4 regions of the Ruegeria sp. AM5 genome follow, and region 2 is predicted to be linked to each of the others. Evidence: riboswitches for the same ligand, from Rfam matches in the RefSeq annotation. Region 2 holds a riboswitch; each other region holds the start of a gene.
The links. A riboswitch is a leader RNA that binds a small molecule or an ion and turns the genes downstream of it on or off. The one in region 2 is predicted to bind cobalamin.

Region 1 (7,900 bases), 430 kb from region 2:
TGATTGTGCCGGCATAGACCTCATCACCCAGCTCTTTGGGAATCAGCGCGCTTTCACCTGTGATTGGAGCCTGGTCAACGGCACCGGCCCCTTCGATGACTTCCCCGTCAAGTGGAATGCGATCCCCTCCGCGAACGATGAAGCTGTCACCGACAAAGACATCCGCCGCCGGGACCGTTGCCTCAGAACCGTCAGCACGAACCAGCCGAACCGTCGGGGGGGCCAGATCCAGCAGCGCGGATACCGCGTTCCGAGCACGTCCGACACTCCAGCTTTCCAGATAAAGAGAGAGCGAGAAGAAAAATGCTACAGTTGCCGCTTCAAAAAACTCACCCAGAGCGATGGCACCAGTGACGGCAACAACCATCAGAAGGTTCATATCCGGCGAAAGTCGACGCGCCGAAGACCAGGCCTTAGGGGCCACCAGCCAGACGCCAAACAAAATCGCGACTGCGAACAAAGCTGCCTCGGCTAAAGGCATCGGAACCTCACCATGTCCCGAGAACAGCCCGAGCGCACCGCCCATGCCGGTTTCGAAAATGTGCCAGCCAAAACCTGCTGCCCAAAACCCTCCGCTAAGAGTGGTGAACCGCCGCTGACGTGCAATATGCGCCGCCTGGTCCTGGGCGGCATTTCCGTCATCCCATGGTTTGGCGGTCATACCAGTACTCGCAACCAGCAGCATGACATCTTCGTCAGATAACTTGGAAGCACTTTCAAGAAGCGTCATCCGACCGTTGATCACATCAAATGCGAGATGCTCTTCACCACCTGCTTTCGGGCCGACGACACGGTTCAGGATCGCCACCTCTTCGGCGCAATCAAGGCCAGAGACCTGAAAGCTTCTACCACCTTCAGGAATTGGACCGACGGGGGCGATGTCGCCACACCCGCCACTACCGCATGCGTGGTGACCATGTTTGTTTTTGTGGCCATGGTCGTGGCTATGGGTATCGGATGACATGATTGGACCTCAAGAATCTCTATGGTCCTTTGTAAATAGTTCCTACAGTAACTAGAGCTTCAATACCTTTTTATATTTTTTCATCCGGGTTCTTTGCCTGCGATATTGTTAGTTCATTTCGTCTTGCGGGCCGGCCGTGTGGATGCAATCTAATTGCAGATGACGCTAAAAATTTGGAACAGATCAATGCAGAAACGGATCGCAATTACCATCACGTTAGTCTCGATTACGGCTGGTTGCTCAGCCCAGTTCACCGGGGCCAAAAGCAAAGCACTTGAACCAGGCAACGTGCCAGATTCGGTCGTAGCGCTGGCAGGGCCGGCGCAGGATTTGACCACGGCGCGCCTCCTGCCCGAAGACAATTGCTTTTGGTATGAGCACAGCGGACCCGTCGAGACGACATTGGTACCATTGCGCGCGACGAATGGCGCTCCGATCTGCATTGCGCGCGACGCCTGATCGAAATGAGGGCAGCGACGTCCATGTACGCTGCCCAATATTCATGAGCGGGCTGTGACGCTATCTTCGGCAGAGTATAGGAAAGCGGTCGAGCCGGTTTTCACGTTTGGGTAGAGGTCATTGATATGAGCCATGATCATTCGCACACATCCAGAACTTGCGCGACCGCCGATGCTTCTTGGCTCAGGCGTGCCGTGAATTCTGAGATATGTGTCTCGGTCTCCAACGTATAGATAAAGGGCACGAGAGCCGAGAGCATTATTCGGCCCGGGCTCCATGCCATTCCGGAATTCCGCGTATTCGGGGTTGCGCTCGATCATTGAAGCGGTTGGTGTCCAGTGTGGCCATTCGACCTTTCGGCGGATAACATAGGTGCCGGGCTCGTAAAGGTTCCCGCGCGCGATCGCTACGCCATAGCGCATTGCGGTCCCGCCTTCTTCGATATGATAGAGATAGCGCGCGACGGCATCCACATGGATGTCACCTGGAACCAAACCATCATTTGCCGCGACGCGTCTTGGTAAAAAACGGTCATGAACACCCCACGGATTTGAGGTCATTGGATCGTAACCAATTGGCGTGACCTGACTGTCCCAATAGGTCTTCTGCGATGCGGTTGGCCAGGTTTTGGCGATCAATGGACTGGCCGCAGACGCCGAGAACAGCGCTGTGGTGGATTGAATGAAATGGCGCCTTGTAAGCATAGGTCTCGTCCTGGTTCACAAGTTTAACGTATTTGGATCGCACTATCGCGAATTAATCCGAATCTTAAAGCCTCTAGCAGCTAGAGCTTCAAGAGGTTTCAGGTAACGCTTGGTTTACCCAGTTGATCACGTGACCGGTTGCGTGAATCCTGCTTCGGTCGAGTTTACATTGGAATAGGTCGCAAAGACAATTGACACAGGCGAAGCCGCCATTGTAGCGGTGATTTGTTTTCGGTTCCTGATGGCGGAAGCCAAAAGGATTAAAAGGGAATACGGTTCGGTGTTTTCAATGGCGCCAATTCCGTAACTGCCCCCGCAACTGTGAGCGGAGAGCGATGCCAAGACACCACTGGTTCGTAATGGAACCGGGAAGGTTGGCGGAGCGAGCACCCGCGAGTCAGGAGACCTGCCGTAAAGCGCCGGGCTATGCCCAGACTGAACCTGTCGGCCTTACGGTCGATTCAACCTGACAAGCCGCCGGGTGAGGCGGTAGGGAGAAAGAACATGCATATCGAACCGGGCATCGTGAATGGTGCCAAAATCGCGCTTTCCTATGTTACCGCCGCAGGTGCGGCTACTTACGCAGCGAAAGAAACGTTTTCCACATTGCGTGCGAATGGACCTGCATCTTTTGTTATGCGCTCGGTGCTCGCCACCGTTGGGGTTTTCCTTTTCTTCGAAGTCCTGCCGCATTTCCCGGTTGGTGTCTCTGAAGTCCACTTCATCCTGGGGTCGACGCTGTTTCTGCTTCTCGGTGCTGCACCCGCGGCTTTTGGATTGGCAGCTGGTCTCCTGATTCAGGGTGTGTTTTTTGCCCCGTTCGATCTTCCGCAGTACTTCATCAACCTGACCACTCTGCTGGTGCCGCTATTTGCGCTACAGGCACTGGCCAGCCGCATCATCGCACCCGGCACAGCATATGTTGACCTCAAATATGGCCAAGCTCTTGCCCTAAGTGCGACGTATCAGGGAGGAGTAGTCGCATGGGTTGGGTTCTGGGCCTTCTACGGCCAGGGTTTCGGCGCAGAAACCATGGCGTCGGTTCTGTCCTTTGGCGGCGCTTATATGCTGGTAATTGTCATTGAGCCGATTGCTGATCTGGCAGTGCTTGCGGCAGCCAAGGCAATGCGCGGTTTGAACAGTACAGGTCTGGTGACTCCGCGTTTGTACAACGCTGCGAAAGCTTGACCAAAGTTTGAAGCGGTGTCCTAAACTTGGGTTGCCGCGAAACAACCAGTAGTCGCAGGACCAAAATTTTATTGTGGCGCGTCTCTAGGGCGCGCCACATTGTTTTTAGCAGCTAGAAACCCGCACCCAACGATCAGGGTGATTTGGGTCCTGTATTCGTAGGAAAAGATACCTCGTTTCCTTCCACGATTTGATCCTGTTGGTGACACTGTCCAGAATCAAATCGCCATCACTCGAGCGACAAACTAGAACAGCATGGCCACTGCGATTGGTGTCCAAGACGGTAGCAATCAGTAGCTTCGCAGGGTCCAAGCCGTTCTGCATTAGCTCAAATTTCTTTTGCAAGGCGATGTCTCTAGAACAACGCTCAGGTTACAAACCGTCGGCCTGACCAGCGGTTTCTCAACCAAGCGAAGGCATGCGTGAGGGTGTGATCGGGCCGACGAAATTGAAATTCGCGAACCATATTGCTCTTGTGGCTGAGTTCTCTTGGCTCGATGGTCTCAATTTCCACCCACAATGCCCCAAGTTTTTTTGTGAGTAGTTTTGCAAAAAGGGCGCATATATCTTGCCAGAATGACATTTTCGCAGGAATGGTTCCCGATGACCAAGATCACTCCAGAATTGCTTGAACAAATCCGTGCCCGATTTGCGCAGGTTGACCACTGCCCGCAGCAGGGACCGCGTATTTTCTTTGAAAACGCGGGTGGGGCGCTGACGCTGAATTCGGTTGTGGGCACCTCGCAGGCTTATGCTGCGATCCCTGACAATCAGGGCCGCGACAACCCGGGAAGTCACGAACTGGTGCGGGTAATCAACAAGGCCAAAGAAGATATGGCCGTGTTCATGAACGCCCCCGGTGGCCAGTTCTTTGTCGGCGAAAGCGGGACCGAGCTGCTGTTTCGTTTGATAATGAACGCCTGTCTGGGCACAGGCACCGGTCGGGTGCTTGGCACAACGCTGGAACATCCCGCGACCCGAAGCGCTTGCGCGCGTTGGGCCGGGGTGGCCGGGCAAGATCATGTTCTGGTGGTCCATGACGACGCCACAGGCACCGTCACCGCAGATGCTTATGCGGCGCAGGTAACGCCGGACACAAAGGTTGCGACTATCGTGCACACCTCGCCGGTGACCGGTATGGGCGTGGATGTTGCGGCTGTGGCTGCCGAGATCCGCGCCGTTGCGCCCAATTGCTTCATCATAATCGACGGTATCCAGCACGCCGCGCATGGCCGGATCGACCTGACCGCCTATGATGTCGATGGCTATGTGATCTCGCCTTACAAGGTGTTCTCGCGCCATGGTTACGGGGTGGCCTGGATTTCTGACCGGCTGACCAAGCTGCCACATAACAGCTTGATCGACGGCCCCGCCGACAATTGGGAAATGGGGACGCGTGATACCGGCTCTTACGCTACAATGTCTGACGTAATCAGCTATTTCGAATGGCTGGGCGCACAGGTCAGCGACGCCACCGACCGGCGCGCAAAATTCGTCGCTGCCGGAGAGGCGATCCATGAGCAGGAAAAAGCGTTGACTGATGCGATGATCCGCGGAACCGGCAACCTGCCCGGGCTGGCCGAGATGGAGAAGGTGACCATTCTGGGCGGTGTCGATAACCCAGCACGCGAGGGACTGGTGTCACTGCAGGTCGAGGGCGTGCCGTCGGTCGATGTGGTCAAGCAACTGAACGAACAAGGCATCCGTACGCATTTGCGCAAGGCCGATCACTATTCGGGCAACATCCTCACACCGCTTGGCATGGACAGCTGCGTGCGTGTTTCGATGTGCCACTACAACAGCGTCGCCGAAGTGGCCCAGTTTCTGGGTGCAATGAAAACCATCGCCGCCTGAGGCATTTGAGAGGGGAAGCTCATGAAAACGCATGCGCAAGCGGTTGTAATCGGCGGCGGCCTAGCCGGCTGTTCAATTCTGTATCATCTCGCCAAGTTGGGTTGGACCGATGTGGTCCTGCTAGAGCGGGACGAACTGACCAGCGGCTCGACATGGCACGCGGCGGCCAACATTCATGGGCTGCATGACAACAACAATATCACCCGCATCCAGCACTATACGATGAATCTGTATAAAGAGCTGGAACAGGAAACCGGTCAAAGCTGCGGCGTGTTCCAGCCCGGCTCGCTCTATTTGGCGCAAACCGAAGAACGCGAACATCAGCTGCGCCTGCAGGAAGCCAAGGCTAAATTCTATGGTTTGAATTTCCACGAGGTCAGTCGCGAGAAGGCCAAGGAACTGCACCCGCTGGCGCAGTTCGACGATATCCGCTGCATCATGTATGAACCCGATGGCGGCAATGTGGATCCCTCGGGCGTGCCCCACGCCTATGCTGCCGGTGCCCGCGCCATGGGAGCAACCATAGAACGGTTCTGTCCGGTGCTAGGTACGGATCAGCAACCCGACGGGTCTTGGATCGTGCGTACCGCAAAGGGCGATATTCACACGCAATGGGTGGTGAATGCCGCTGGTCTTTGGGGCCGCGAAGTTGCGGCGCTGGCGGGGCTGACTCTGCCGTTGCAACCGACCGAGCACCAGTATTTCGTGACTGAATCCATCGAAGAAGTTGCCAATCTGGGCCGTCGCCTTCCGTCAATTGCAGACCGGGATGGCGAGTACTATTTCCGTCAGGAAGGCAACGGATTGCTCATCGGGGCCTATGAGAAGGACATGAAGTTCTGGGCCGAGGACGGTACGCCGCTGGACTTTGCCCATGACCTGTTCCCCGACGATTTGGATCGGATCATGGAAAACGTGATCCGCGCTACCGAACGTGTGCCAGTTGCCGCCACCGCAGGGGTCAAACGGGTGATCAACGGGCCGATGATCTGGTCTCCGGACTCCAGCGCCTTGTGGGGTCCGGTGCCCGAACTGAAGAACTATTTCCTCTGCGGCGGACTGATCCCGGGTTTCTCGCAATCGGGTGGTTTGGGCCTGCTGGCGGCGCAGTGGATGATCGAGGGCGAGCCGCAATACGACATGTTTGCATGGGATCTGGCCCGCTTCGGCGACTGGGCCGACAAAAAATTCACCAAGGCACGGGTTGAGGACCAGTATACCCACCGTTTTGCCATCCACTTCCCGAACGAGGAGCGTAGTGCAGGTCGCCCCGCCCGAGTCCGCCCTGCCTATAAAATGCAGAAAAACATGGGCTGTGTCTTTGGTCTGAACTGCGGCTGGGAGCATCCCCTATGGTTCGCCGATCAGTCCGGTGTACAGGAAACCAATGGCTTCACACGCCAGAACTGGTGGGAGCCGGTGGGACGTGAGGTACAGATGCTGCGGGAGAATGTGGGCGTCATCGACATATCGAATTTTGCGAACTACATCATCAAAGGACCCGGTGCGCAAGATTGGCTGGATCGCTTGGTCGCCAACCGCGTACCAACCGTGATCGGGCGGTCTTGCCTGACGCCGCTGATCTCTGTGCGTGGCGGCGTGGCTGGCGATTTCACCATAACCAAGGTGGCCGATGACGAATACATGATGATCGGATCGGGCATGGCCGAGCGCTATCATCAACGCTTTTTCAACATGATCGACCTGCCAAAGGACACAACCCTCGAAGTCGCCACCGACCGCATAGCCGGGTTCAACGTCGCCGGTCCGAAAGCGCGTGACCTGCTGCAGCGGCTGACCAATGCAGACCTGTCGAACGAGGCGTTCCGCTTTATGCGCTCGGCCACAATCGAGGTTGCAGGTGTCACCTGTCTGGCCATCCGCGTCAGCTTTACCGGCGATCTAGGGTGGGAGTTGCACTGCGCCGAAGAAGATCAGACCCGCCTGTACGCTGCGCTTCTGGATGCGGCCAAGCTGCTGGATGGCGGCCCCGTTGGCGGCCGCGCGCTGGGGTCGTTGCGGATCGAAAAAGGTTATGGCTCATGGGGCCGTGAGTATTCGCAGGAATACTGGCCGCAAGAGGTCGGGCTGGCGGGCCTGATCAAGCTGGACAAGGATTTCCTGCACAAGGATGCGTATCTGTCGGTCAAGGACAACGCCGCGCGCGAAGTGCTGTCAATCTTCGAGGTCGAAGTCTCCGAGGGTGCCGACGCTACCGGCGGTGAGCCGATTTTTACCCCGGATGGTACCCCGGTTGGCCGCGTGACATCCGGTGCATACGGCTATTCGGTCGGCAAATCGCTAGCGCTTGGCTATATAAGTCCTGAGGTCGCGCAATCTGGTGATACGGTCGAAGTGTTCATCCTTGGCAAGCCCCATAAAGCGAAAATCCTGTCCGAGCCTCCCTTTGACCCGGATGGAAACCGCTTGCGTGATGTTAAACCGGCACTGGAAGGGGCTGCCTGAGCAGCCCCGTTGCAGGTCAGCGGTTCATGCTGGCGGCGGCGTTTAGCAGCCAGTCCTGAAACAGCCTGACCGACGGTGAAACGGGTTTTTCCTTGAGACGCACGAAATAGGCCCAGGGGCTGTCCAAATCGAATTCGAACGGTTCGATCAGCAACCCCCGGTCCACATAAGACCCGGCCAAAGAGCGGGGCAGAGCGACGCAGCCCAACGACTGCGCCGCCATCTCCATTGCCAGATTTGAAGCGTTGGTCCGCAGCCCTTCCTT
Region 2 (7,900 bases):
GCCCCAGCTCGTGTCCATATCATGAGTGACGTTTTCACCACCGGCGGCTGTGATCATCGCGTCGGGAATCGCGAATTTACCGGCGGTAAACGGAGCATCTGCAGGACCATCCAGAAGAAAGACGCGGGGCTTGGGCAGTTCAGCAGTCTTGGCTTCGATCGCTGCCAGCTGCTCTTTCCAGCCCGAGACCAGAGCCTCGGCCTTGTCTTCGACTTGCATCACCTTGCCCAAGCGCAACACATCGCCAAACAGAAGATCCATGCTGGCTTCGGGGCGATCCTTGTCCAGATGGACACAGCTTTCCGTTAGAACCAAGGTCTTGATTCCGAACGGTTCCAATGTATCTGGGGTCACATCACCACCCGGCTTCATGCCATAGTACCAACCGGCAAAGAACAGGTCGGGTTCAACCGCCACCAAGTTTTCGACGGTCGGATATTTCGGCGCAAGCTCGGGGATGTCGCCGCGCAGGGCATCAAAATCAGGGCTGGTCTTGTACCAGCCGGTGATGCCGGTCAGGCCGACGATCTTGTCCTGCAGACCCAATGCAAAAGCCATATCGGTCATGTTCATGTCATGCACAACCAGGCGCTCGGGCGCGGTATCAAAAACCAGCTGTTCGCCGCAGTTGTCTACGGTGACTTCTTGCGCAGCAGCACCGCTTGCCATGGCGGTGGCCAACGCCACGGGCCAGATGTATTTCATCTCAGTGTGTTCCTTCGACTAAGTTGAGATTGTGGTTCTTCGAATATCAAGCGCCGGGATCACGCGGCCTTCGTGGAGAAAGCAGAGGAAATCAACGCCAAAAGTTTCGCGGACTCTTTCGGGTGTCAGCACCTTGTCCACCGATCCAAACTCGATCATGCGGGTCGATTTCATCAGCGCCACGTGTGTGGCGAATTCGGGGATCATGACCAGATCGTGTACGATCATGACCACGGTGATCCCAAGCTCGGCGACCAAAGACAGCATCCGCCCTTTTGCATCAGGATCCAGATGGTTGGTCGGTTCGTCCAGAAACAGCAACGAAGGGTTCTGCGCCAAAGCACGTGCGATATGGGCACGCTGACGTTCGCCTCCGGACAGTTGGGCCATGCGCTTGTCCGCGAGATTGGCGAGACCGGTCAGGTCTAAAATCCGGTCCAGCTCTTGCGCGTGGCCTTCGGCAGAGCGGTCCGCACGGATGGGTATTTGCCCCAGCGCAACATAATCGCGCAACGCCAAGCGTCCATCGGGCAGTTCCTGCTGACCTACCACTGCAATCATGCGCGCACGCTCTTTGGCGGAGAGCTGTTTCAGACTGCGTCCTTTGATCCGAACATCGCCAAGTGCCAGCGGCTCAGCGCCGCACAACAGATTGAGAAGCGTCGTTTTCCCCGCCCCGTTCGGGCCGGCGATGGCTAGAATGGAACCCTCGTACAACTCGAACGAGACGCCCTGCAACAGGACATCTCCGGTAAGGGCATAATACTCAAGGTTTTCGGCAATCAGAAAGGGTGGCAACGTCATTGCGATGCCCCCTGTTCGATCCGCGGCATGCGCGAGAGGGTTTTATTGAACAACGCCTGCGGGCGATCAGTGGCATTTGTCCAGCCATCCGGGCTTTCACGATACTGCGCTGCAAACTCAGCCAGCGCCTGCACCTCATCCGCGGTCTGAATGCCACCAAAAAGGTATTGCGCCTTTCCTACGGCCTGGAACCCAACCGTTCTGGGACTATCGCAGCCTGCCATGCAAGACGACGCGCGGATCGCAAAACTGCGATGTAATTTCCCAGTCAACGCATCGCAAATTTCATCAAGGGGCAGCCCTTCAGTGCAGCTTTCGCAGACTAGAATGAAATGATCAGGCGTATCTGGCATGGTCCACTCCACTTGTTTCCAAGCGCATGCGGAAGCTGCCGACAATGTAAACACGCGATTGACGCGCCATCAAAGCCTCCTTCCAGGACGCCCCGCCCCGGGTTGGTTAAACATCTGATGGCAGGTCTCCTGACTTGCGGGTCCACGCTCGGCCAACCTTCCCGACCCTGTGGACCAGTGGCTGTTTGGCCTTGCTCACCGCTTACAGTTGCGGGGGCAGTTACGGAATTGGCACCTTTTGGCAAACCTCACCGTATTCCCTTTTCATCCCGCGGCAACACCACCGGGAACCATCAATCGATTGAGTGCCCGAGAACACCGGACACGTCAATGATAAAGTCGAAGGCGCCGAACTCTGGTCGAGGATCGAGCGCGGGCAACCACGTGTCCGTAGCACCAACCGAATGGGTTGGGCTGCGCGCCGAATTTGTCTGGCCACGGGTGTCCATAGTTGGTGTGTTTGGAAATTAGACAATCTGAGGTAAGCTGAACAAATTTAGAGGTTTAGCTTTGTCAGCGCCTTACCCCTGATTGATCATTGCCTGGGTTTATCCAAGGAGACGGTTCTTTGACGCATGTTTCGCAAAACGCATTGCCGCCGGATATTGTTGATGATGTCATTGACCACAATCTCGAGGCCGTTGCACGGTGGAAAAGCCATCGCTTAAGGGCTCAGCATGGGCGCAGTCACGGGTGTGTGGCTGCAACATTCACCGTCAGAAACGATCTACCAGAACAGTTCCGTCACGGCCTGTTTGAACAGCCCGCAGCCTATTCAGCCGCACTTCGCTTTTCCAACGGCGCGCATCTGGATGACCGGAAATCGGATGCCCACGGGATGGCGATCAAGCTTTTTGACGTGCCAGGCCCCAAGCTGATCGACGCCGAAGCACTTGCGCATCTGGGGACCACACAACTCAGCGACGAGTTCGATTTTGTATTGGTCGATCAGGATGTGTTTCCCAGCTATGTCCCCGATGAATATGAGCGATTGGGCAGGCTTGTCGCCACATTACAAGCGGTCCAGCACGCGATCAAAGGGCGACGAAATTGGAGCCTTAGGTTGATCATCAAAGGGCTGCGCGCAGGATTTCGAGCCTTCCTCACTCGTGAAGGCAAGCGTCAGTTTCGCGTCGCGAGTGATTTCGCCTCGAACTATATGCACTCACCTTTTGAGGTCCATTTCTGGTCGACAACACCGTATCGGCTGGGCCCCGATCTAACGATCAGATACCTGGCCCGCAGCGCTAAACTAAAAATTCCGGCACATCCGGTAGACGACCCAGATGGGATCGGGCAGTGTTTGCGGCAAGACGTGGCCGATGGAGATAATCACTTCGAGCTGTGTGTGATTGAGCCCCCGCGCCCGGCCGACGAATTCGATGTGCTAGACAATCGCATCCGGTGGGCATGCGATCCGCAACCAAATGCACCTCTTGATCCGTACCATCATACCGTCACGCCCGTGGCGGATATCACGATTCCCAAAGGTGCAGAATTTGATCCGCAGAATGGCGACGCGATGAGCTTCTCGCCTTGGCGTGTCACGGCAGATCACGAACCTTTAGGACCGATTAATGCGATCCGGCTCAGAACCTATCTGAGCCTGGCCCGCGCCCGGTTCCCGAATCGATGACCAAACGGAGATGTATTGATGCTGGACGTTGATGATCTGATCAAACTCGGATTCAAGATCTCCCCACCCGTTACGAGCTATTTAGCCGCGATCAGGCTTGCAAACGCCGCGAAGATCCACCGACCGCGGCCCTATACGATGGGCGCAGACTACACGACATGGCCCGGCGTGTTTTCCCATCGCTGGATCGGTCGGCATACAACGCCAGAAGACCTCTCACCCGTCCTGCCGTCGGAAAGCGAAGTTGCTGATCTCTTTCGCCGACGGACACAAATGGATGGCAGCCCGCTTACCTTGATGTGCCCGCAAGGATCGACACTTTTGTTTATCTCGGCCGCACAATGGTTTACTGACAGTTTCCTGCGCACCTTTGGGGCGAAGGGACCGGTTGATCAGACGGATTCGAACCACGAGGTCGATCTGTGCCAAATCTACGGGCTGAACGATTTTCAGACCGACATGCTGCGCGAACGCGATCCCGAAACCAATGAACTAACCCACCGGCTGGCCTTTCGTCTGGATACACAGGGCGAGATGTGGGCTCCGAAGCTGTTTCAAAAAAACCAATCCGGTGGTGTTAAGCTTGCGCCCCCCTTTGATGGCAGTCTTGCCACTGGCGAGAATTGCGGAAAGCCTCTGCACGAACCATGCAAGCTGTGGAATGCGGTGAAACGGGCGCATCCGGGTCTCAGCGATCACGCGATTGACCAGCTACTGCTCGATTTTCATGCAACCGGGCTCGATAATGGCAATGGTACCATAGGCTATATCGCGATCAATACGCTGATGTTGCGCGCCCATAACACCTTTGCTGAGCTGTTGTGGCGCGAAAAGCGCGGCATATCAGGCTGGGATAAAGAGCGTGTGTTCCAGACTACACGCTGCACCTTGATCGCATTGCTGATCAAGCTTGTGCTTGAGGATTACATCGCCCACATCGCCAATATGCCATTCAAACTGCCCATTGGCGTAAATCGCTGGCAACCCTGGCATCACTCCAACCAGATCGCGATTGAGTTCAATTTGCTCTACCGCTGGCATTCGATGATCCCCGAACGGTTCATAATCGACGGCGCACAGGTTGGCCCAGAAGGCTTCAGGTTCAATCCGCGACTGGTCGAACAAACGGGCTTGGCGGAAATGATCCGATCATTGTCGCGCCAACCTGCAGCCCGCATGTCGCTGCGCAACACGCCCGATTTCCTGTTCCAAAGGCCTGCGCCCGGTGCTCCTGCCCCTGTCGAAGCTACAATTGCCCTGACGCGTAAGGCGCGTCTTCCGTCGCTGAACACTTATCGTCATCATTTCTGCCGCAAACCGCATTCAAGCTTTACTGAGATGGTTGGTGATCAGCCGTTTGCGGACGAATTGATTGCCGACCTGAGCCGGCTTTATTGCGACGTCAATAGGGTCGAGTTGTTCCCTGGTCTCTTTGCGGAACAGCACAAGGGCGATGTGATCATGGGCGATCTGATGACATCGATGGTGGCGTATGACGCAATCACGCAGCTTATGAACAACCCGATGGTGTCCAAAAACTTGTACTCGGCTGAGACTTTTTCAGAGAAAGGTTTTCAGTTGTTGAAGAAAACTTCGTCATTCTCGCAGGTGGCGCGTTTTGTTGGCTTGGACCTGCAACCCGAAGACTGCACTTTAGGTCGACGTCCCGGCGGGACCTAAGACGCGACCGCGCGCTCTTCCAGCTCAGCAATCCGCGCGGCAACTTCCGTATCGGCTGGCCGGATGCAGGCAAGATCACTCAGCGCGCGCAATTCATACAGCGCCGCGCCCTGATCATTTGCCACGGCTATAGCTTCACGCAAAGCCGCCTCAGCCGCATCGAACGGACTACCTTGTTCCAGTAGAAGAGCCGCCTTTATCCGGTGGATTTCAGCCTCATAGTTCCGCTCGTCAGTGTTTTCTGCACATGTCAGACCAGCCTCCACCGCATCCAACCCTTTCTGAATCTCACCCAGAGCAAGATAGCCCCGTGCGAGCTCGGCGTTGACGAGCACGCCAGCCGCCTCGGCACCCGTTGCGTGCATCCTTCCCCAAGCGGCCTGCAGCATGGCCACGCCCTCTGTGGCCTCGCCGGTTCTGATGGCAGCCCCGGCAAGATGGGCCGTCGCAACAGCTTGGTAATAAGGGCCGCCCTTGTCCTGAACAGCCGCGCTCAGCGCCTTGGCCATACGCGCATAATCCGGGTGGTCCATCTGCATGTGGATTTCGGTCAACCAATGCATTGCATTTGCGATGATCAAGGGCTGGCCCGACGCCATCGCGGCGTCAACTGCCCGCTTGGCTTTGGCGAGTGCCGCCTCAGTTTTGCCCTGAAAGCTGTCAACCAGCGCGCTCATACTCTCGATTTGTATCACGGCTGCAATATCGGGGCTGTTTCCAGCTTCGGCGCGATGCGCATCTGCATGAGACGCCGCTTGTTCCAGAGCTGCTGCCGCATCCTGAAACCGACCGCGCGGGGATAGCGCGGCCCCACAGATGTAGTTTCCGACCATTCGGGTGTGGTGATCGTCATACGCATCGATGATCGCTTGCCCCCATTGCTCGGCGTTCTGGTAATCACCTTTGACCATTGCAGCGGTAAACAGACCCCTGCCCGCGCGCACAAGAGTACGTCTGTCGCCCAGCTTTTCAGCCAGTTCAAAACTGCGCCCAAAGGCATCGATTGCGGGCTCGGCACCATAACCGACATGCACGCGTTCGGCAGCGGCCAGAAGGAATTGCAAGTTCAATTCAGCTTTATCGCGTTGGTCTGCGGGCAACTCGTCCAACAGCCGCAATCCGTTTCGGGCATGCTGAGCCCCTTCGCGATTTGCGTGGCGCCTCAGGTTCAGCCGCGCGGCCTCCGACCAGGCGGCCACCGCCTTCGTTGTTTCACCGGCCAGTTCCCAGTGCCGCGCTATTTGTTCAGGCTGTCGGGCGGCTTCCGGTTGGGCGGCAAGGGCTTCTGCCGTACGTCGATGCAAATGAATGCGACGGTCCCGCACAAGGCTTTGATATGCCGCCTCACGCACCAATTCATGGCGGAACCGCCAGATCATTTCTGCGTCGTCATTCGCGCCGGGCAGATGTTGCAAAATACCCGTGGCGGCGAGCCCAAAGATAGCGTCTTCGGACTCGTCTTCAGTCAGTCCACTGATCTGAGCCAGCAAAGGTGCCCCAAAGGCACCACCAATAACAGCGGCCTCGATCGCGGCGCGTCGGAGTTCTCCGACCTCGTCCACCTGTTGCGCCAGGAGGTCATGCAACGTGGCGGGAATGTTGTCCACGATACGTTCAGGCGACGCAGCGATGGCGGCAGAGCATTCCTTGATGAAAAGGGGCACACCATTGCCGCGCGCCAAAATCTGCGCCGTGGTGCGGTCGTCAAGGCGCTCACCCGAGGCCGCCTTGGCCAGTTCTGACGATGTCGCATCATCGAGCGGTGGAAGCGACAATTGCTCAAGAGACGGTATGCTCTCTTTGATCGCTGATGGCGCCGGCATCCGCGAAACCATCAACATCAGGACGGGAAGTGATGTCAGATGCTCGGCCACGTCGCGCAGCACCGAAAGGGTCGATGGGTCGACCCATTGCATATCCTCAACCACGACAAGCACCGGCCCCTCTCGGCTGAGTTTTTGGTAGACGCGGATGAATATGTCACTCAGCTGCGCGCGCAGTTCGTCCTCACTGGTCGTCCCGCTGTCGCCGGGGCCCGGGGCAAGAATGAAATACAGCGTGCGAAGTTGCGCGTCGTCCAGAATATCGCTCAGATGTTCTGACAACCGGTTGCGACGCGAGGCAATATCGTCCTGATCGTGGATGCCGCACCACCGTTCGACCTGTGATATGAAGGGAAAGAACGGTGTGCTGACATGGAACGGGCTGCAGTGATAGGTCACCCATGCCTGCGGCCCGACCGACGAACGCAGATCACGGATCAGGTGCGATTTGCCAATCCCTGCCTCACCCAATATGTGAATCACCCGCCCTCTTCCAGCGTCCACATCTTTCCACGCGCGGCGGAGTTGTCCGCGTTCGGCTTTGCGGCCAAGCAACGGGGTGCGGTTATGGCGGCGTGCCTGATCCTTGCCTTCACCGGTCAATCGATAAACTGGAACAGGCCGGTCGAACCCCGCGAGGTTCTGAACGCCTTGCGGCTCGAACTCCATTTGTTCGGCCCCAAGCGCTCGTGTTGCCGCAGAAACCATTGTTCCACCGGGGGTCGCCAACGACTGAAGACGTGCTGCAAGATTTAGCGTCGATCCAAAAATCGCGTCGGGCTGAATATTGGTCCCAAGCGCGATGTCCCCGACAAGAACCACGCCGGATGCGATCCCAATCCGACACCTGAGATCGAGCGGACCCGCCATTGCGGGCAGATCAGTGTGGATGCGCAGCG
Region 3 (7,900 bases), on a different contig from region 2:
TTGTTCTGCGGTTTCGATGCTCTTGATCCGCGCTTTCGGGAAATGAGTCAGCACTGCTTGCACCAGAGGATGCTGTTCAGCCTCGGCCTTCAGTGCCAAGTCTGCAGCGTCCCGTACCTCGGCAATGGTCGGTGCGTTGCCCTCAGCGACAATAGAAACGGCCCACCGGTTGCCTGTCCAACGCTGCAGCGACGCGCCCAATCGTTGTGACAGGTCGGTCGGGGCGTTGTCGGTTGGGGCGAACTCGATCCTACCCGGTTGGTAGGATACCAGACGCACGCCGTTTTCGACCTCGACCAACAACTTCACGTCCCGGTTGGCTCGGATCAGTTCGACCACATGTTCAAATGTTGGATAGCGTGCCAGCGCTGCCTGCACATCTTGGGCCAGCGCAGCTGTTGGCCCGCCTGCGTTGCCGCCGATTCCCGATGCGGCATAGGCCGATCGGGCCACAGCCTGTGGCGCGGCAGGAGCATGTCCCGGCGCACCGATTCCCTTGCCGGGGCCACCATTGGGCGGCGGAGGCGTATCTTGCAGACGCTTGATCAGCTCCTCCGGGCTAGGCAAGTCGGCCACATGGGTCAGGCGGATCACGGCCATTTCCGCAGCCATCATTGCGTTGGGTGCGGCGGAAACTTCCTCGAGCGCTTTCAGCAGCATTTGCCACATGCGTGTAAGGACTCGCATGGGCAGAGCCTCGGCCATTTGTTGACCTCGGGCGCGTTCGTCGGGGGAAACGGTGGGATCTTCGGCGGCATCCGGGGTGATCTTGACCACCGAAACCCAATGCGTGATTTCAGCCAGATCGCGTAAGACGGCGAGTGGATCAGCCCCTTCGGCATATTGCCCGCTCAGCTCGGTCAACGCGCCTGCAGCATCGCCGCGCAGGATCATATCCATCAGATCCAGCACCCGGCCCCGATCGGCCAGCCCCAGCATCGCGCGCACCTGATCCGCGCTGGTTTCACCGGCCCCGTGCGAGATCGCTTGATCCAGCAGTGAGGTCGCATCCCGCGCCGATCCCTCGGCGGCCCGGGTGATCAACGATAACGCATCCTCGGCAATCTGTGCCCCTTCGGCACCTGCAATCTTGCGCAGCAGTCCGATCATATCCTCCGGCTCGATCCGGCGCAGATCAAAGCGCTGGCAACGGGACAGGACGGTCACCGGGACCTTGCGAATCTCGGTGGTGGCAAAGATGAACTTCACGTGTTCGGGGGGTTCTTCCAGCGTCTTGAGCAGCGCGTTAAAAGCGCTGGTCGACAGCATGTGAACCTCGTCGATGATATAGATCTTGTAGCGCGCGGATGCAGCGCGATAGCGTACGCTGTCGATGATCTCGCGGATGTCATTGACACCGGTGCGGCTGGCGGCGTCCATCTCCATCACGTCGACATGGCGGCCCTCCATGATAGCCACGCAATGTTCACATTGACCGCAGGGTTCGGTTGTAGGGCCGCCGCTGCCATCGGGACCGATGCAGTTCATACCCTTGGCTATGATCCGAGCGGTCGTCGTCTTGCCGGTACCGCGGATACCGGTCATGATGAAGGCCTGCGCGATCCGGTCCGCCTCGAAGGCGTTTTTCAGAGTGCGCACCATGGCGTCCTGACCGACCAGATCGGCAAAGGTTTCGGGGCGGTATTTGCGGGCAAGAACCTGGTAGGCGGGGCTGGGCGTCTCGGTCATGTCTGCTCTGTCGGATTCGCGTTACGCCGCAGCGTAGAGGCCCCCGCCGCCCGCGTCCACAGCCAGCCGGGACGATTTTCATTTTGGAATGCGTGGGTATGCGGCTAAAATCCACTCTATTCTATTTACTGGACCAGTATGTTTTTGGGTAAAGTTTGTTTGGGGGGAGATTATGTCGCAACTGGTGGTTTATGCGTTGCAGGTTGGCGGAGGCACCTTGGCCTTGTCCTCGATGCCTGGGCGTGGAGGAACGTATGCAGAAGACCTTGATCTTATCGCAGACTGGAAGCCGGGACTTGTGATCTCGATGACCACTGAGGTCGAGATGATTCAGGATGGTGCGCGGAATTTTGGCGCTGATATTCAGGGGCGTGCCAGCAGATGGGTGCATTTGCCGATCGAAGATTTTGGCACGCCACCCAAAGAGATTTTGGACCGCTGGCCCCGCGTTGGCGCGACCGCACGTCAGGCGTTGTCAGGTGGTGGCCGTGTGCTAGTGCATTGCCGTGGTGGCTGTGGCCGATCCGGGATGGTGGTTCTGCGTCTGATGGTTGAATGCGGTGAACGGCCTGAGGCGGCATTGAAGCGATTGCGTACGGTGCGTCCTTGCGCAGTCGAGACAAATGCCCAGATGCTTTGGGCCGTTGAACCGGCCCGTGTTCAAGCCGTTTGACGGCTTAGACACCAACATGTGGCGAGATTTCGCCACCGTTGTGCTGCACCAGAAGCGAAGCCTCAAGCATGGCGCAAGGAGGATTCCTAAGCAGGTCTGCGGGTAGGCTGCGGTACTCGGTTCCGAACATCATGTCTGCGTAGTCATCCAGCCGGCCGGTATCGATTTCAGGATCGGTTCCGCAGAATACACGTATCTGGTCGCATTGGGCGCGAAAGCGGGCGGTGCATCCTTCCGGGCAGTGCGACAGATCTATGGTGCCTTCAATCTCAAACTCAGTTTTCGTGACCGGTTTTGTGGCGGACATGGTCTGCGTCAGAGCCCGCGCCATCTGTGCCAATGCGGGGCAGGGTGCGCCAGTACGTTGGCACACGGTCGCCGCGAATTCGTGTGTTTTGGTCTTCCAGATCATCAATGCGCCCTCCGCGCGCAAGGCGAGGGCGTGGCACAGGTTGGTCGTTGCGGAGCACGATCAAACCCGTCCCGGACTCCCCGCCCGAGTTTCGGTTCTACATCTGATGGCAGGTCTCCTGACTTGCGGGTCATCGCTTTGCCGACCTTCCCAGCCTTCAAGGCCAGTGGTATCTCGGCATTGCTCTCCGCTTACAGTTGCGGGGGCAGTCTCGGACTAGGTTCTTTCCGGATTTATCCGGGCAGAACCGCACCGTGTTCCCTTTTCATCCCGGCCCGATTGGGCGCGAGAACCATCGCGACATGGCTATCGGCTGCGCCGTGCCCGAGTCAAGAAGATTGCGTCAGGCAAGTGACGTACGGTCCAGCCACGTCAACCTTGACTTGAGGCGCTTCGGGTGAACTGATCAGTTCAGTCGGTATTGGAGGGCACCATGTTGGACACACAGCAGGCGGTTGTGACCGAGGATTTTCAGATCCCGTCCGACCCGGCAATGTTGTCGGCGCGGCTTTACCGTCCGGTTGCCGACCCCGAAAAGGTGGTCGTCATAAACGGTGCGACTGGGGTGCCGAGGGATTACTATCAGTACTTCGCCCGATGGCTCGCCGAAGAACAGGGCATGGCCTGCCTGACTTACGATTACCGGGATTTTGGTCACTCTTTGGTGGGTTCGCAAAAGCGGTCAAATGTCACCATGGCCGATTGGGCGTTGATCGACATTCCATCCGCCCGGGCCGAGATGCGCCGACGGTTTCCGCAGGCCAAGCTATGGAGCATCGGTCATTCCTTGGGCGGAATGTTTGGCCCGATCCAACCCGATATCGATCAGATCGACAGGATGATCTGTGTCTGTTCGGGTCTGGTAACGCTGGCGGATCACCCTTGGCCTTATCGCGCTTTGGCGGCGTTGTTCTGGTATGGTCACGCGCCGCTGGTGGTCAAGGCGCTTGGCTACCTGCCCGGGCGGTTGGTCGGGTTTGGATCGGACCTGCCTGCCCAAGTCTATTGGCAATGGCGCAAATGGTGCACCGCCCCCAAAAGCTATGTGCCAGAGATCGGCACGACACTGCCCGCCGCCCGCTGGAAAGACTTGGGCAAACGTGTCGATCTGTTTACCTTCGCAGATGATGAAATGGTGCCGCCGGATGCTGTCTGGCGTCTTGCCGATCTCTATGGACCCAAAGCCGGGCGCCATCTGCTTGCACCAAGCGAATTCGGAGTGTCCAAGATCGGCCATATCGGTGCATTCGCAAGACGGAATGCGGCAGTCTGGCCTAGGCTGATCGCCTGATAGCGCTGGGCACCGGTAGGTCGGTGCCCAGCTTCGTTATAGCCCTTTACGGGATTTTTTCTCGTGCATCACGCTGCGCACCATCTTGCCGAAAGCCTTGTCACGGGCGCGGGCCTGCGCCACCGAAGCGGAATTGTGTTGGTCTTCGCGCCGCAGCTTGCGCCAGCGGTCCAGCCGCGCGGGATCAAGCGTACCAGCGTCGATTGCCGCCTGCACCGCACATCCGGGCTCAGACTCGTGCTGACAATCCGAGAAGCGGCAATCCAGGCTGAGGTCTGAGATGTCCGAAAATACCTCATCCAACCCCTCCTGCGCATCCAGCAGACGCAACGCGCGCATGCCGGGCGTATCGATCAGCCAGCCGCCATTGCGCATGCGATGCAAGGCGCGTGCAGTTGTTGTGTGCCTGCCGCGCGCATCGTCTTCGCGAATACCTGCGGTGGCCTGATCCTGCCCCGTCATCCCGTTGGCGAGCGTCGTTTTCCCAACGCCGGATGATCCAAGCAAGGCGCTGGTTTGTCCTTTCGGACACCACGACAGAACTTGTTCGAGATCGCCGTGATCCAGCGCGTTGACCGCAAGTACCGTCAGAAACGGGGCGAGCGATTGGGCTTGATCTACATAAAGGCTCGGATCATCGCACATGTCCGATTTGGTCAGAACGACCACCGGATAGCAGCCTGCCTGATGCGCCAGCGCAAGATACCGCTCCAATCGTGGCATATTGAAATCGGCGTTGCAGGAACTGACGATGAACAGCACATCAACATTTGCAGCAATCAGCTGCGCCGCTGCCCCTGTACCTGCGGCCCGGCGCTGCAGCAGGCTGCGCCGGTCCAGCACTCGGCGTATGCGTTTGTTTTCATCCGCCAGAACCCAATCCCCAACGGCATATGCGCCGGTTGATTGATCCAGAGATAACAAAGGCGATTCACCTTCAGGGCTCAGCCCGATCAGTCGATCCCGGTGTACGGCCGAGATGCGATACGGAAGAAGTGACGGATCAGCCGTATGCTGAGCCGCGAAATGAGAGGACCATCCGAGGTCCGAAAAGGAAAGTAACATTGGTCTGCCTGTGATCAGAAACAGCAATCCCGTCGAATGGCAATCGCGCATCCGCCGGCGACGTGTTCAGGCAATCAGTTGATCGGAAAGGATCAGAACCGGTCTGCCCGAAGGGTTTTTGCTACAATCATAAACGCCCTCCTGCGGCTGATAGGTTCTAAGTGAGAGGTTGGACATCGACCCAAGCGGGGCTCGTTGTGGCTGCTTCCTTCCGGACCTGACCAGGTTGGCGAGGCGCTCGCCCGCGCCAACCTCTCAAAGCCGATATAGGTGCATCCCCTGAAAATGGCAACCCGTCAGAAGGTCAGATGAATGCGCATGAAACCATCCGCATAGTCGGGCAGAATGCGTGGATGATACTCAGCAAGCTCTGCAACATGGTGTAGCGCGCGTGGCCCCGTTGTCAGGATCGCGCCCTGCCTTTGGTTTGGTACAAAAGAAAAGGGGCGCGGTGCATGCGCGAGTGGGTCGGCGGGCAATGTGCCCGCGACGTATTTGCATAGAATATCCTGTATGCTGATCTGAGGCAGGTCAATCATACGGGCTTGTCGCGCAATTGGAAAATGACCACCGCCATTGGCGCGGTAGTTATTGGTGGCGACAAGGAAACTCTGGTCAGGCGCAATCGGCTGCCCATCGAATTCCAGGTTGCGTATGCGGGAAAATGCCGGATCAATCACTCGACCGAGCGTATCGAACCGCGCCGGTTGCGAAAGATCGATCTGGTAGGTGACGCCATGCAGGACATCGAAATTGAAGCCCGTGCGCTGAGGATCGGCAAGATCGATCGGGGCGTCTGATCCAAGTTGATGGAACAGCCCGGCTGACATCTCAAGCCAGTCCCGAATCTGAGAACCTGAGGCCAGCATCGCGCGCAATTCATTAGGAAAGACACTGAGATCAGCGATATGTCGAACTGAAATCTCGCCTGAGGGGATATCAGTGTAGTACTTGCTTCCTGCGCGCCCGCCGAACTTTGCCGGGGCGGCTGACGATATGATCGGCAAATCTGCCCAGTCGGTATCGACCAAATGCGGGCGTAGGGCAGCGGCCTGAGCCGCCGCAACCAAGGCCAGACCGCGATCCGGTATGCAATATGAGAAGTAGCTGTGTAGCGTGTGTGGGATTGTGCCCACTGGCCTGGTCACCCTTTTGCGCGTCGCAGCGTGGCCGGTCGCAAACAGCTCTGTGATCCTTGGGCATTCGGGTATTTCTGTGCCCGATTGAGCGATTGCCCGCGCTTCGACATGGCTGCCTGTAATGCGCCAATCGCCGGTGGTATCTTTTTGCAGTGTCAGATCAATGATCCCAAGATGAGACCCGGCCCAACCCTGCATGACAACCGGCGTTCCATGCACAAGCCCCCGCGTACTGTCGACGAATGGATAACCATCATGCGCCTTTCCGGGCAGTGTCAGATGGGTGTGGCCTGCGACGACGGCATCAATCAGCGGCATCTCGGCCAGCGGGATGATCGCGTTTTCCATATCCGGCTCGGCCATTGCCGATCCCAGTCCGGTATGCGCAAGGGCGACAATCAGATCGCAACCTTGCACGCTGAGATCTTCAGCAGCGCGCCACGCAGCGGCCAGAATGTCTGTTACCACGACCCGGTCCGTTAGCAGATGTGCTTCCCACTGTGCGGTTTGAGTGGGCAAAACAGAAAGAACCCCGATGCGGATTGCGGTGCCCTGTCCATTTAGTCTGACAACTCGATGCAGAATCGTGTGTGCATCCCACCCTTGTTCGGTCTGAGTGGTTTGCATATTGCTGCAAATCATTGGGCAGGCGGTTTGGCGAGCGATGCGATTGACGAGTTCCAACCCAAATCCGAAATCGTGATTACCCAATCCGATCGCGTCATAGTTTAACGTGTTGAACGCGCGTGGCAGGGGATGGGCGTCTGGCACGTTTTCAGCTGCCCAGTTGCCAAATGGCGTTCCCTGCAGGCTATCACCATTGTCAAACAACAGCACAAGGGCTTCGTCGCGTTCAGCCTGTCTGCGCGCCTCGTGAATCAGGCTGGCGGTACGGGTCAAACCAATCGCAGGTTCGGGGCGATCCGAATAGTAATCATATGACGTCAGGTGCATGTGTAGATCGGATGTAGCAAGGATTCGAATCCGTGCGCCATCATCTGCATCTCTTCGTTGTCGCATTAAATACTTTGATTTCAATATCTTCAACTTGTAGCTGTCAGTGTGCCAACGTTTCCACCATGAGGCCGATTTAATGCAATTTCCGGGGCGATGCTGCGGTCATTCCGCGGCAGGGTCGAAAAATGTTTGGTCGATACCCGTTGCACGATCAGGTAAGACGTGGCAGCCCTTTGCGCGGCAGTCAGGAACGGCAGGCATGAAACGCGCAGAACAGGTGACATTTGGCGGCTCGGCACTGGATCGGGCGGGTTTGCTGCGCGGCGACGCGGACAAACTGGCACAGGTTTATCGTGACCCTTTGGCAACATGTGTGTTGCTGTGGCGTGGCAAACTGTTGGTTGAGGGTGAGGCACTGGACCGGCTCGCCCGGCTTCCGATGGCGCACAAGATTCTCGAACAGGGCCCGGGCGGTGTGATCGAGCAACCGATTTTCCTTGGAAAATCCGAGGATGGATCGCCGCTTTTTGCCATGGACATCTCGGGCTGGGCGGCTGAAGGGCTGGATTTATCCGGTGTCGGAGATTTTGTCGACCGCAGCGAACAGCAGCACCCTGATCTGCCCGAGGGGTGTGTCTTTGCCGAGCTGCGCCGCATCATGACACGCCTCAACC
Region 4 (7,900 bases), on a different contig from region 2:
AGGTTTTGGGCGGCCTGGATGTGCGGCTGTATTGTTGTTCGGGCGACATGATTAACGACCTGGCGGATGGTACAATCGCGGTGGCCTACAACGTGCTTGGCAGTTATGCGGCGGTACGAACAGAAGGAAAGGATGCCCTTCAGATCATTCTGCCTTCCGATTTTCAGACGACGATGATGCGAACCGCCATGGTAACTGGCAAAAGCCGCTTGCCGGAGGAAGCGGAAACCTTTGTCCGGCACCTGACCACGCTGAATCCGGAATCAATGGCAGCACTGCCACTTCTGGACACGCAGGACTCCACGACCGAAAGCGCAGCGATAGCGCTGGACCCTGCGTTGTTGACGTTCCTCGATACGCTGAAGCGCAGAAAGTTCCTGTCTGCCTGGGAAAGTGCCGCTATTCAAAGATGATCGGACTTAGACAACAACCCTATCCGTCATCGCTGAACTTGTTGCTAAACACTGTTGACGCTGGAAGACACTAGCCAGCCTGGGTTACGTCGCACGAATCTATAGTCAGAAAAATGATCTCGGCTCAAAGTTTCTCGACGGCCACCTGCGCCCCCATGATGGCCTTGAGCCGCAGCCCCGCAGAATTTGCCCCGAGGAATTCGTGGAACGCACGCATCAGGTCATCTTTCCACCAACCGCGCCTGTGATAATCGTCAAGCATGATTACGCCGCCTTCGATCATCTTGGGCAGCAAAGCATCCAGATCCGTTTTTACGCCCTCGTAGGAATGGTCGCCGTCCAAATAGGCAAACCCGATGCTCTGATCTTCAAACAGGCTTAGCGCCGGTCGCGAATAGTCGCGAATGATCGAAATTTGCCCCTTGGCGATCTCGGTGCTGTATTTACCCGTTACTGCCTCGTATATTCGATCCATATCCTTCTGCGTGCGCGCTCCGGCAAGCGAAGCACCGCCATCTGGGTCTTGCTGTACTTGCCAGGGATCGATGAGGCACAATTTCGAGGGCTTTAGCTCTTCCAGCAGAATCCGCGAAAATTCGCCCTTCCAAACGCCAATTTCAACGCTCAGCCGTCCATGCGGCATGGTCTTGAGCATTTCGCGCCGCAGGGAATCCTTCCGCTCGCGCTGCTCAGCTTGCTTCTTGCGGCGATCCTCAGCAGATACAGCTTCACCCATAGACGTCTTCTCCGGTTGAGGAATTTTGCAACGCTTCAACCAGATCAACCCAATCCGGTCTGGCTCTCAATTCTTCGGCTTTCGACCTGTGCCACTCACATGCTTTATGATGAAGATCAGCCAATTGCGGATCTGCCATCATCTCAGCTTTGATGTCGTGCATAGCCGGCATGTGTTCCAGAATTGAGCGATCCTCAACATCATTGTGGTTCATCATGAGCCAGTATTTGAACCCTTGATCCTGCCCCACATGATTGGTGCGCCCACGGTCGCGCTTGACTAAAAAGCTATCAGTGCTGCGCACAGCATAATGATGAATGCGCGCGAATTCATGGCTGAAACCACGCCATGCTTTCCATTTCACTTGGTCTGCTGGGTAGAGGTTCCCGCCCGAATCCCGCCACAACACGCCTTCGTATGGCGCGTCAGGGTTCGGTGCATCTTCTGGATTGATCCTGGGACGATGGGCGCGAAAACGGCTGAATTTTCCGTTGTTGCGGAACAGCGTTTTGAACCCTTTGGTCCGATGATGCGGATAGCCGTCTTCGGTGGCGGCCAGAAAGAAAGTCTCAGGTACGGGTCGATCAACGAAATCGTTCTGACCCGCGTTTCCGAACATGCGCCAGCAGATCGAGATCGCGTCCGCCACGCCGCTGGCCTCAACGAGGCTTCTTATATCACTATTGGGCAAACGGATATTGATATACTCGTCCACATCCAAACTGAGAATCCAATCCGAAGACAGATAGCTTGGGTGATTCCGCGCAAGCGAAAATGCACGAACCTGAGGCGCAGCGCGCGGACCCAGTCTGTTTCGTTGGTGGTGAGCCCAGCCAAGCACTTGCAACCGGTCACCCATGGCATCGGTACCATCAGCGCAATCATTGGTATAAATCAGAATGTCATCAAAACCGATTGCGTGGTTGTAGGCCACCCAATCGATCATGAAAGGCCCTTCGTTTTTCATCGTTGTTACGATGAGAAAGGTCTCATTCGTCATAAGTTGTTCTCTTGCCTGTGCCGGTGTCGGACTCCTGTCGACCTATTTAGAATAGCACCAGAATTTTGTCCAACCAGGTCGCCAGACAGCCGCAATGCTTGCCGATTAATCTATCTACCGATTCTGTGGGATCACCTCATAACCCGGTTCTTCTGGCTCGTCGTCCAGCATCTCGGTTGGGAACCCTGGCGCCTGGATCTCCAGTCCGGTCGCGTCCTCTAGCCGCCTGATGATGTTCGGGGACAATTCACGCTCACCATATCGCGCGATGCCATCTTCGAAAATCTTGATCATCAATGGGTTTATCTCAAGAGGAACTCCGGCACGGTCGGCGACCTCCTGAAACAGACCGATATCTTTTTTCACCAGGTCCATGGTGAAGGAAATATCGCGCGAGCCGTTCAGGATGACCTGACTTTCGGTCTCGTGCACGAAGGATGTGCCTGACGATATCTTAATCGCCTCATAGGTGGTTCCAAGGTCCATGCCGGCGGCCTTGGCTGTCACCAATGCCTCGGCGCAGGTGATCAGGTTGGCGGTAGCCAGATAATTGGTCAACACCTTCAGAACAGAGGCCGAGCCCAGATCGCCCGTGTGCAAAATGCGCCGCCCCATGGTGGTCAGGAATGGCAGGATACGTTCAAAAGTCTCACGATCACAGCCTGCGAAGATCGAGATATTACCCGTCGCTGCCCGGTGACATCCGCCGGAAACCGGGCAATCCACTGCAGCCCCGCCTCGTTCAATGACCATTGCGCCAAGGCGTTTGACTTCGGCTTCATCGGTGGTCGACATTTCCATCCAGATTTTGCCAGGGCCGACCTCTGGCAACATTTCCTGCATCACCGCATCCGAGGCCGCAGGAGAAGGCAAACAGGTTATCACCGCATCGCAATCACGCATCAGCTGCGCCGGACTTTTGGCGGCTTTGGCACCCTTGGCGACGAATTCGGTCACCAGATCCGGGTTCAGGTCATGAACCGTCAGATCGATACCGTTTCGTAGCAGCGATCCAGATAGCTTGCCCCCTACATTCCCCAGCCCGATAAACCCTACTTTCATGCGCGGTATCCTCCTGTTCGCATCTTGCTGCCATGCCAGCATGTCGTTGCAGAAGTATCATGCCGCCCAGCGACCCCGACAGGTCGCTTTTTATCCGCTTTTTCACGGATCGGCGCGACTCGCTTGACAAGCAACCCTGCCCTGCCGCATGTCCCTTTCGTTGGTGTCTGCGAGAGCAGATGAAAAGGGAATGCGTCAGCGGTTTTTGCCGTCAAACGCAGCCGCCCCCGCGACCGTGACCGGAGAGGGTGCCCAAAGCCACTGGCAGTATGGCCGGGAAGGCGGGACATCCGACAGAGGCCTCCTCTGACATCCGCAAGCCGGGAGACCTGCCAACGCCCGAAGATGAAACCGGACGGGGTGTTCCGGTGTGGGGCTGTGATCGGCCCGCATGAAACCCCGTCCCCCACGAAGAGGATTTGGGGGGATGAGAGACATGACCGAGACCGCACCGGTCGAACTGTTGGTTTGCACTACCTGCCGTCGCGGGCTGCCTGTCGAGGATGACGCCCAGCGCCCCGGCACGTTGCTGCACAAGGCGCTTGAACAGGCGGGCCTGCCCGAAGGCATTACCTTGAAAGCTGTGGAATGCCTGTCGAATTGCGATGAAGGCTGCTCGATCGTGCTACGCGGAGGACCGGATCGCTGGACTTTCGTGTATGAGCATCTGAACGAGATCGACCATGTCGAAACCATCGTCGAAGGCGCAGCCAAATACCTCGCCACCGAGGACGGTTTGGTCAAATGGCGCGAACGTCCCGAACATTTCCGCAAAAACTGTGCGGCCCGCATTCCCCCGATTGGAGCCCTGAAATGAGCAATCTCGAAAAACTCCCCGTCACTGTGATCACCGGCTTTTTGGGCTCGGGCAAAACCACACTGGTGCGCCATCTGATGCAGAACCCGCAGGGCAAGCGTCTGGCGGTGGTCGTCAACGAATTCGGCGATGTCGGCGTCGATGGCGATATCCTGAAGTCCTGCGCCATTCCTGATTGCCCCGCGGAAAACATCATGGAACTGGCCAATGGTTGCATCTGCTGCACCGTGGCCGATGATTTCATCCCGACCATTGAAGCCCTGATGGCACTAGAGCCGCGCCCCGATCACATCCTGATCGAAACCTCCGGTCTTGCCCTGCCTAAACCGTTGTTGAAGGCGTTCGACTGGCCCGATATCCGCTCGAAAATAACCGTCGATGGCGTGATTGCTCTGGCCGACGCCGAGGCCGTGGCCGCTGGTCGGTTCGCTCCGAATGTCGAGGCGGTGGATGCGCAACGCATGGCAGATGACTCGATTGATCATGAAACTCCCTTGTCCGAGGTGTTCGAGGATCAGATTTCCTGCGCCGACATCATTCTGCTGACCAAGCCTGATCTGGCTGGCCCGGAAGGCGTTGCGAAAGCGAAAGAGATCATCGCCGCCGAAGCGCCCCGCCCTCTGCCCGTAGTCGAAGTGGCTGAGGGTGCCGTGGACGTCCGCGTCGTGCTGGGTCTAGAAGCCGCGGCCGAGGATGACATGGACGCGCGTCCCAGCCATCACGACGGCCATCACGATCACGAGCATGACGATTTCGAAAGCATCATCGTTGAACTGCCCGAGCAAACCGATCCGATTGATCTGGTCGCCAAGATTGAACGATTGGCCAACGAGTTGAATATCCTGCGCGTCAAAGGCTATGCCGCCGTTCAGGGCAAGCCCATGCGCCTACTGGTTCAGGCCGTCGGTGCGCGCGTGCGTCACCAATATGACCGCCCATGGGAGCCCCGCGAAGACCGTCGCTCGCGCCTTGTGGTCATTGCCGAGCATGACGATATCAAAGAGGCCGAGATCCGGGATATCCTCGTGGGTGTAACCGAGGCTGCCGAGTAAGACCTATGCACGTCGTCTTCCGCGAAAGCCATGGGCTCGAAGAAACCGAGACCCCGACCGATCTGGGTCAGAGCCCGGCGGACCTGGTGGTGCTGTCCTTTTCCGACAGTGACCTTGGCGCTTTCGCGGCGGGATGGCATCGTGGAGGTGGGCCTGAAGGACGCATGCCAACGATGCGGCTGGCCAATCTGACGGCGCTGAAGCATCCCCTCTCAGTCGACACATATGTCGAGCAGACACTGGAGGGCGCAAAGGGCATCCTGATCCGTCTGATCGGTGGAGTGCCCTATTGGGCGTACGGCTTGCAGCAGGTTCTGGCGCTGGCGCAGGCCAAAGGGATTGCACTGGCCGTGCTGCCCGCAGACGGTCGCGAGGATACGCGGCTGGATGATTACTCTACCCTGCCTGTCTCGACCCTGCGGCGGCTGGCGCATCTGTGCGACACCGGCGGTGAGGTCGCGGCGCAGGCCGCTCTGGCGCAGATGGCACTGGCTGCGGGGTTGTATGCAGGTCCGGTCATGGGCGCGAAGACCATCCCTGAATGCGGCGCCTGGTGCCCGGATCGCGGTGTGATCCCTGCAGAAAACGCTCTGCCCGGTGATGCGAAACGTATCATCGTAACCCTCTATCGTGCTTATCTGACCTCGGCGGACACAGCCCCAATCGCAGCGCTGATCCGCAGCTTGCGCGCGCGGGGTTTTGAGGCAGTCGGCCTGTTTGCCCCGTCGCTCAAAGCACCAAATGCTGCCGATTGGCTGCGCGAGACTATTGTGGCGCTGAAGCCTTCGGCGATCGTCAACGCCACCTCATTCTCTGGCAAGGGCGCATCAGGCACCTCACCTCTCGATGTGGCAGAGGTGCCGGTCTTTCAGGTCGCGCTGGCCACCTCACGCCGCAAAGCGTGGGCCGAAGCGGAACGTGGCCTTTCACCAGCTGATCTTGCCATGCATGTGGTCCTTCCGGAAGTGGACGGGCGGATCAACGCGGGCATCGTATCCTTCAAAGAGCCGGGCAAACGCGACCCGCATCTCGAATATTCTCGCTTCGCTCATCGGGCTGAACCCGAACGGATCGAAGCCATCATCAACCGCATCTCCGGCTGGCTGAACCTTCACGACAAACCCAAAGCGGAGCAGGTTCCGGCGCTGGTACTATCGACCTATCCCGGCAAAGACTGGCAGATGGCACATGCAGTGGGTCTGGATGCGCTGGCCTCGGCTGAGGCAATGTTGCTCGATCTGCAAGGCGAAGGGTATGACACCGCGCCTGCCGAGCCAATTGCTGAAACTCTTCTTGATGCCCGGATTTCATGGCCGCTAGAGGATTATCAGGCGGCGCTGGCGGCGCTGCCGGAAACACTCCGCGCCGATCTCAATAAGGTTTGGGGCACTCCCGAAGACGACCCTGCTTTCACAAACGGCGCATTCCACTTCACTGCGCTGCGTCGCGGAAAGGCTCTGATCGCGCTGCAGCCCGAACGCGGCACACCCGAACTGCGCGATGACGACTATCACGATCTGTCGCGCACACCGCGCCACGCCTACGTCGCCTTTTACTTGTGGCTGCGCAAAGGATTGGGCGCGGATACGCTGATCCATATCGGCGCACATGGCACGCTGGAATGGTTGCCGGGAAAATCAGTCGCCTTGTGCAACGAATGTTGGCCCGAGGCGTTAATCGGCGATCTGCCGGTGATCTACCCCTTCATTGTCAACGACCCCGGCGAGGCCGCGCAGGCCAAGCGCCGGATCGGGGCGGTCACGTTGGGCCATATCCCCCCCCCGATGAAGGAAAGCGGCACACCAGATCGCATGGTGCGACTGGAATCGCTGTTGGACGAGTTCTCGAATGCGGATGGCCTCGACCCCAAACGCCGTGACCGCCTGCAGGAAGATATCCGGGACGAGGCGCAGGCGATCGGGCTGGAAAGCGATCTTGGCCTCGATCAGGCCACCTGTACCGCCGAGGCGATCACGCGCATTGACCGATTTGTCTGCGACATCAAGGAAAGCCAGTTCGGTGATGGGCTGCATATCTTTGGGCGCGTCCCCGATGAGACGGGCAATTTCGACGCTGCCCCCTCAGCCCAAGCTGAACGCTCTGCCCTGATTGACGCTTTAGCGGGCAAACGGATCGAGGCCGGGCCGTCCGGTTCCCCCTATCGCGGGCGTACGGATGTTTTGCCGACCGGGCGGAATCTTTACACGACCGACCCACGCTCGGTTCCCACGCGCGCGGCCTATACACAAGGCGTCAAGCTCGCCGAGGAACTGGTTCGGCGGCACCTGCAAGAAGAAGGCGACTACCCCAAGGGCTTGATCGTCGATCTATGGGGTTCGGCCACTATGCGCACAGCGGGCGAGGAATTCGCCATGGCGCTACACCTGCTGGGAGTGAAGCCGGTTTGGGATAAAGGGTCTGAGCGGGTCTCGGGCATCGAAGTGTTGCCGATCACCGATCTCAGCCGCCCGCGTCTGGACGTAACATTGCGCGTCTCTGGCCTGTTCCGGGACGTGTTCCCGACGCTTTCAGCGCTGTACGGTCAGGCTGTTCGCGCATTGACCAAACGAGATGAAGCACCCGACTGGAATCCTTACGCCGGTCAGGAGCCTGCGGCGCGGGTCTATGGGCCAGCCCCCGGCAGCTATGGTCTGAACATGACTCATCTGTCCGAAATCTATACGGATGAGGCACGCGTGCAAGCGGGTGAGGCTTGGCTTGATGCCAGTTCCTTCGCTTTGGAAGGCGAGCATATAGCGCAAGATAAGGACGGCATCTCTCAGCGCGTCGCCAATGCCGACAGCTTTGTGCACCTACAGG

Region 1: it holds a riboswitch for cobalamin, as region 2 does, so the genes downstream of both, ACR0AH_RS08590 (energy-coupling factor ABC transporter permease) here and ACR0AH_RS06795 (DUF1636 family protein) in region 2, are expected to answer to the same signal.
Region 3: it holds a riboswitch for cobalamin, as region 2 does, so the genes downstream of both, ACR0AH_RS19795 (hypothetical protein) here and ACR0AH_RS06795 (DUF1636 family protein) in region 2, are expected to answer to the same signal.
Region 4: it holds a riboswitch for cobalamin, as region 2 does, so the genes downstream of both, ACR0AH_RS09835 (DUF1636 family protein) here and ACR0AH_RS06795 (DUF1636 family protein) in region 2, are expected to answer to the same signal.

The regions. Positions count from the first base shown of each region.
Region 1 covers NZ_JBQFXC010000002.1:604,775-612,674, forward strand. Annotated here, with positions in the region: gene ACR0AH_RS08575 (heavy metal translocating P-type ATPase) at 1-964, opposite strand, end outside; gene ACR0AH_RS08580 (hypothetical protein) at 1,124-1,423, shown strand; gene ACR0AH_RS08585 (L,D-transpeptidase) at 1,465-2,127, opposite strand; cobalamin riboswitch at 2,343-2,555, shown strand; gene ACR0AH_RS08590 (energy-coupling factor ABC transporter permease) at 2,632-3,315, shown strand; gene ACR0AH_RS08595 (transglutaminase-like cysteine peptidase) at 3,421-3,660, opposite strand; gene ACR0AH_RS08600 (aminotransferase class V-fold PLP-dependent enzyme) at 3,919-5,169, shown strand; gene ACR0AH_RS08605 (GcvT family protein) at 5,191-7,635, shown strand; gene ACR0AH_RS08610 (LysR substrate-binding domain-containing protein) at 7,652-7,900, opposite strand, start outside.
Region 2 covers NZ_JBQFXC010000002.1:177,913-185,812, reverse strand. Annotated here, with positions in the region: gene ACR0AH_RS06805 (ABC transporter substrate-binding protein) at 1-705, opposite strand, end outside; gene ACR0AH_RS06800 (ABC transporter ATP-binding protein) at 724-1,509, opposite strand; gene ACR0AH_RS06795 (DUF1636 family protein) at 1,506-1,862, opposite strand; cobalamin riboswitch at 1,965-2,172, opposite strand; gene ACR0AH_RS06790 (catalase family protein) at 2,431-3,498, shown strand; gene ACR0AH_RS06785 (peroxidase family protein) at 3,517-5,178, shown strand; gene ACR0AH_RS06780 (ATP-binding protein) at 5,175-7,900, opposite strand, start outside.
Region 3 covers NZ_JBQFXC010000016.1:185-8,084, forward strand. Annotated here, with positions in the region: gene ACR0AH_RS19785 (DNA polymerase III subunit gamma/tau) at 1-1,689, opposite strand, end outside; gene ACR0AH_RS19790 (phosphatase domain-containing protein) at 1,862-2,362, shown strand; gene ACR0AH_RS19795 (hypothetical protein) at 2,367-2,774, opposite strand; cobalamin riboswitch at 2,866-3,085, opposite strand; gene ACR0AH_RS19800 (serine aminopeptidase domain-containing protein) at 3,208-4,065, shown strand; gene rsgA (ribosome small subunit-dependent GTPase A) at 4,102-5,130, opposite strand; RNA gene ffs (signal recognition particle sRNA small type) at 5,290-5,388, opposite strand; gene ACR0AH_RS19815 (bifunctional 2',3'-cyclic-nucleotide 2'-phosphodiesterase/3'-nucleotidase) at 5,427-7,289, opposite strand; gene nudC (NAD(+) diphosphatase) at 7,486-7,900, shown strand, end outside.
Region 4 covers NZ_JBQFXC010000003.1:40,894-48,793, forward strand. Annotated here, with positions in the region: gene ACR0AH_RS09815 (ABC transporter substrate-binding protein) at 1-413, shown strand, start outside; gene ACR0AH_RS09820 (class I SAM-dependent methyltransferase) at 538-1,149, opposite strand; gene ACR0AH_RS09825 (glycosyltransferase family 2 protein) at 1,142-2,149, opposite strand; gene ACR0AH_RS09830 (NAD(P)-dependent oxidoreductase) at 2,264-3,253, opposite strand; cobalamin riboswitch at 3,356-3,562, shown strand; gene ACR0AH_RS09835 (DUF1636 family protein) at 3,648-4,028, shown strand; gene cobW (cobalamin biosynthesis protein CobW) at 4,025-5,080, shown strand; gene cobN (cobaltochelatase subunit CobN) at 5,086-7,900, shown strand, end outside.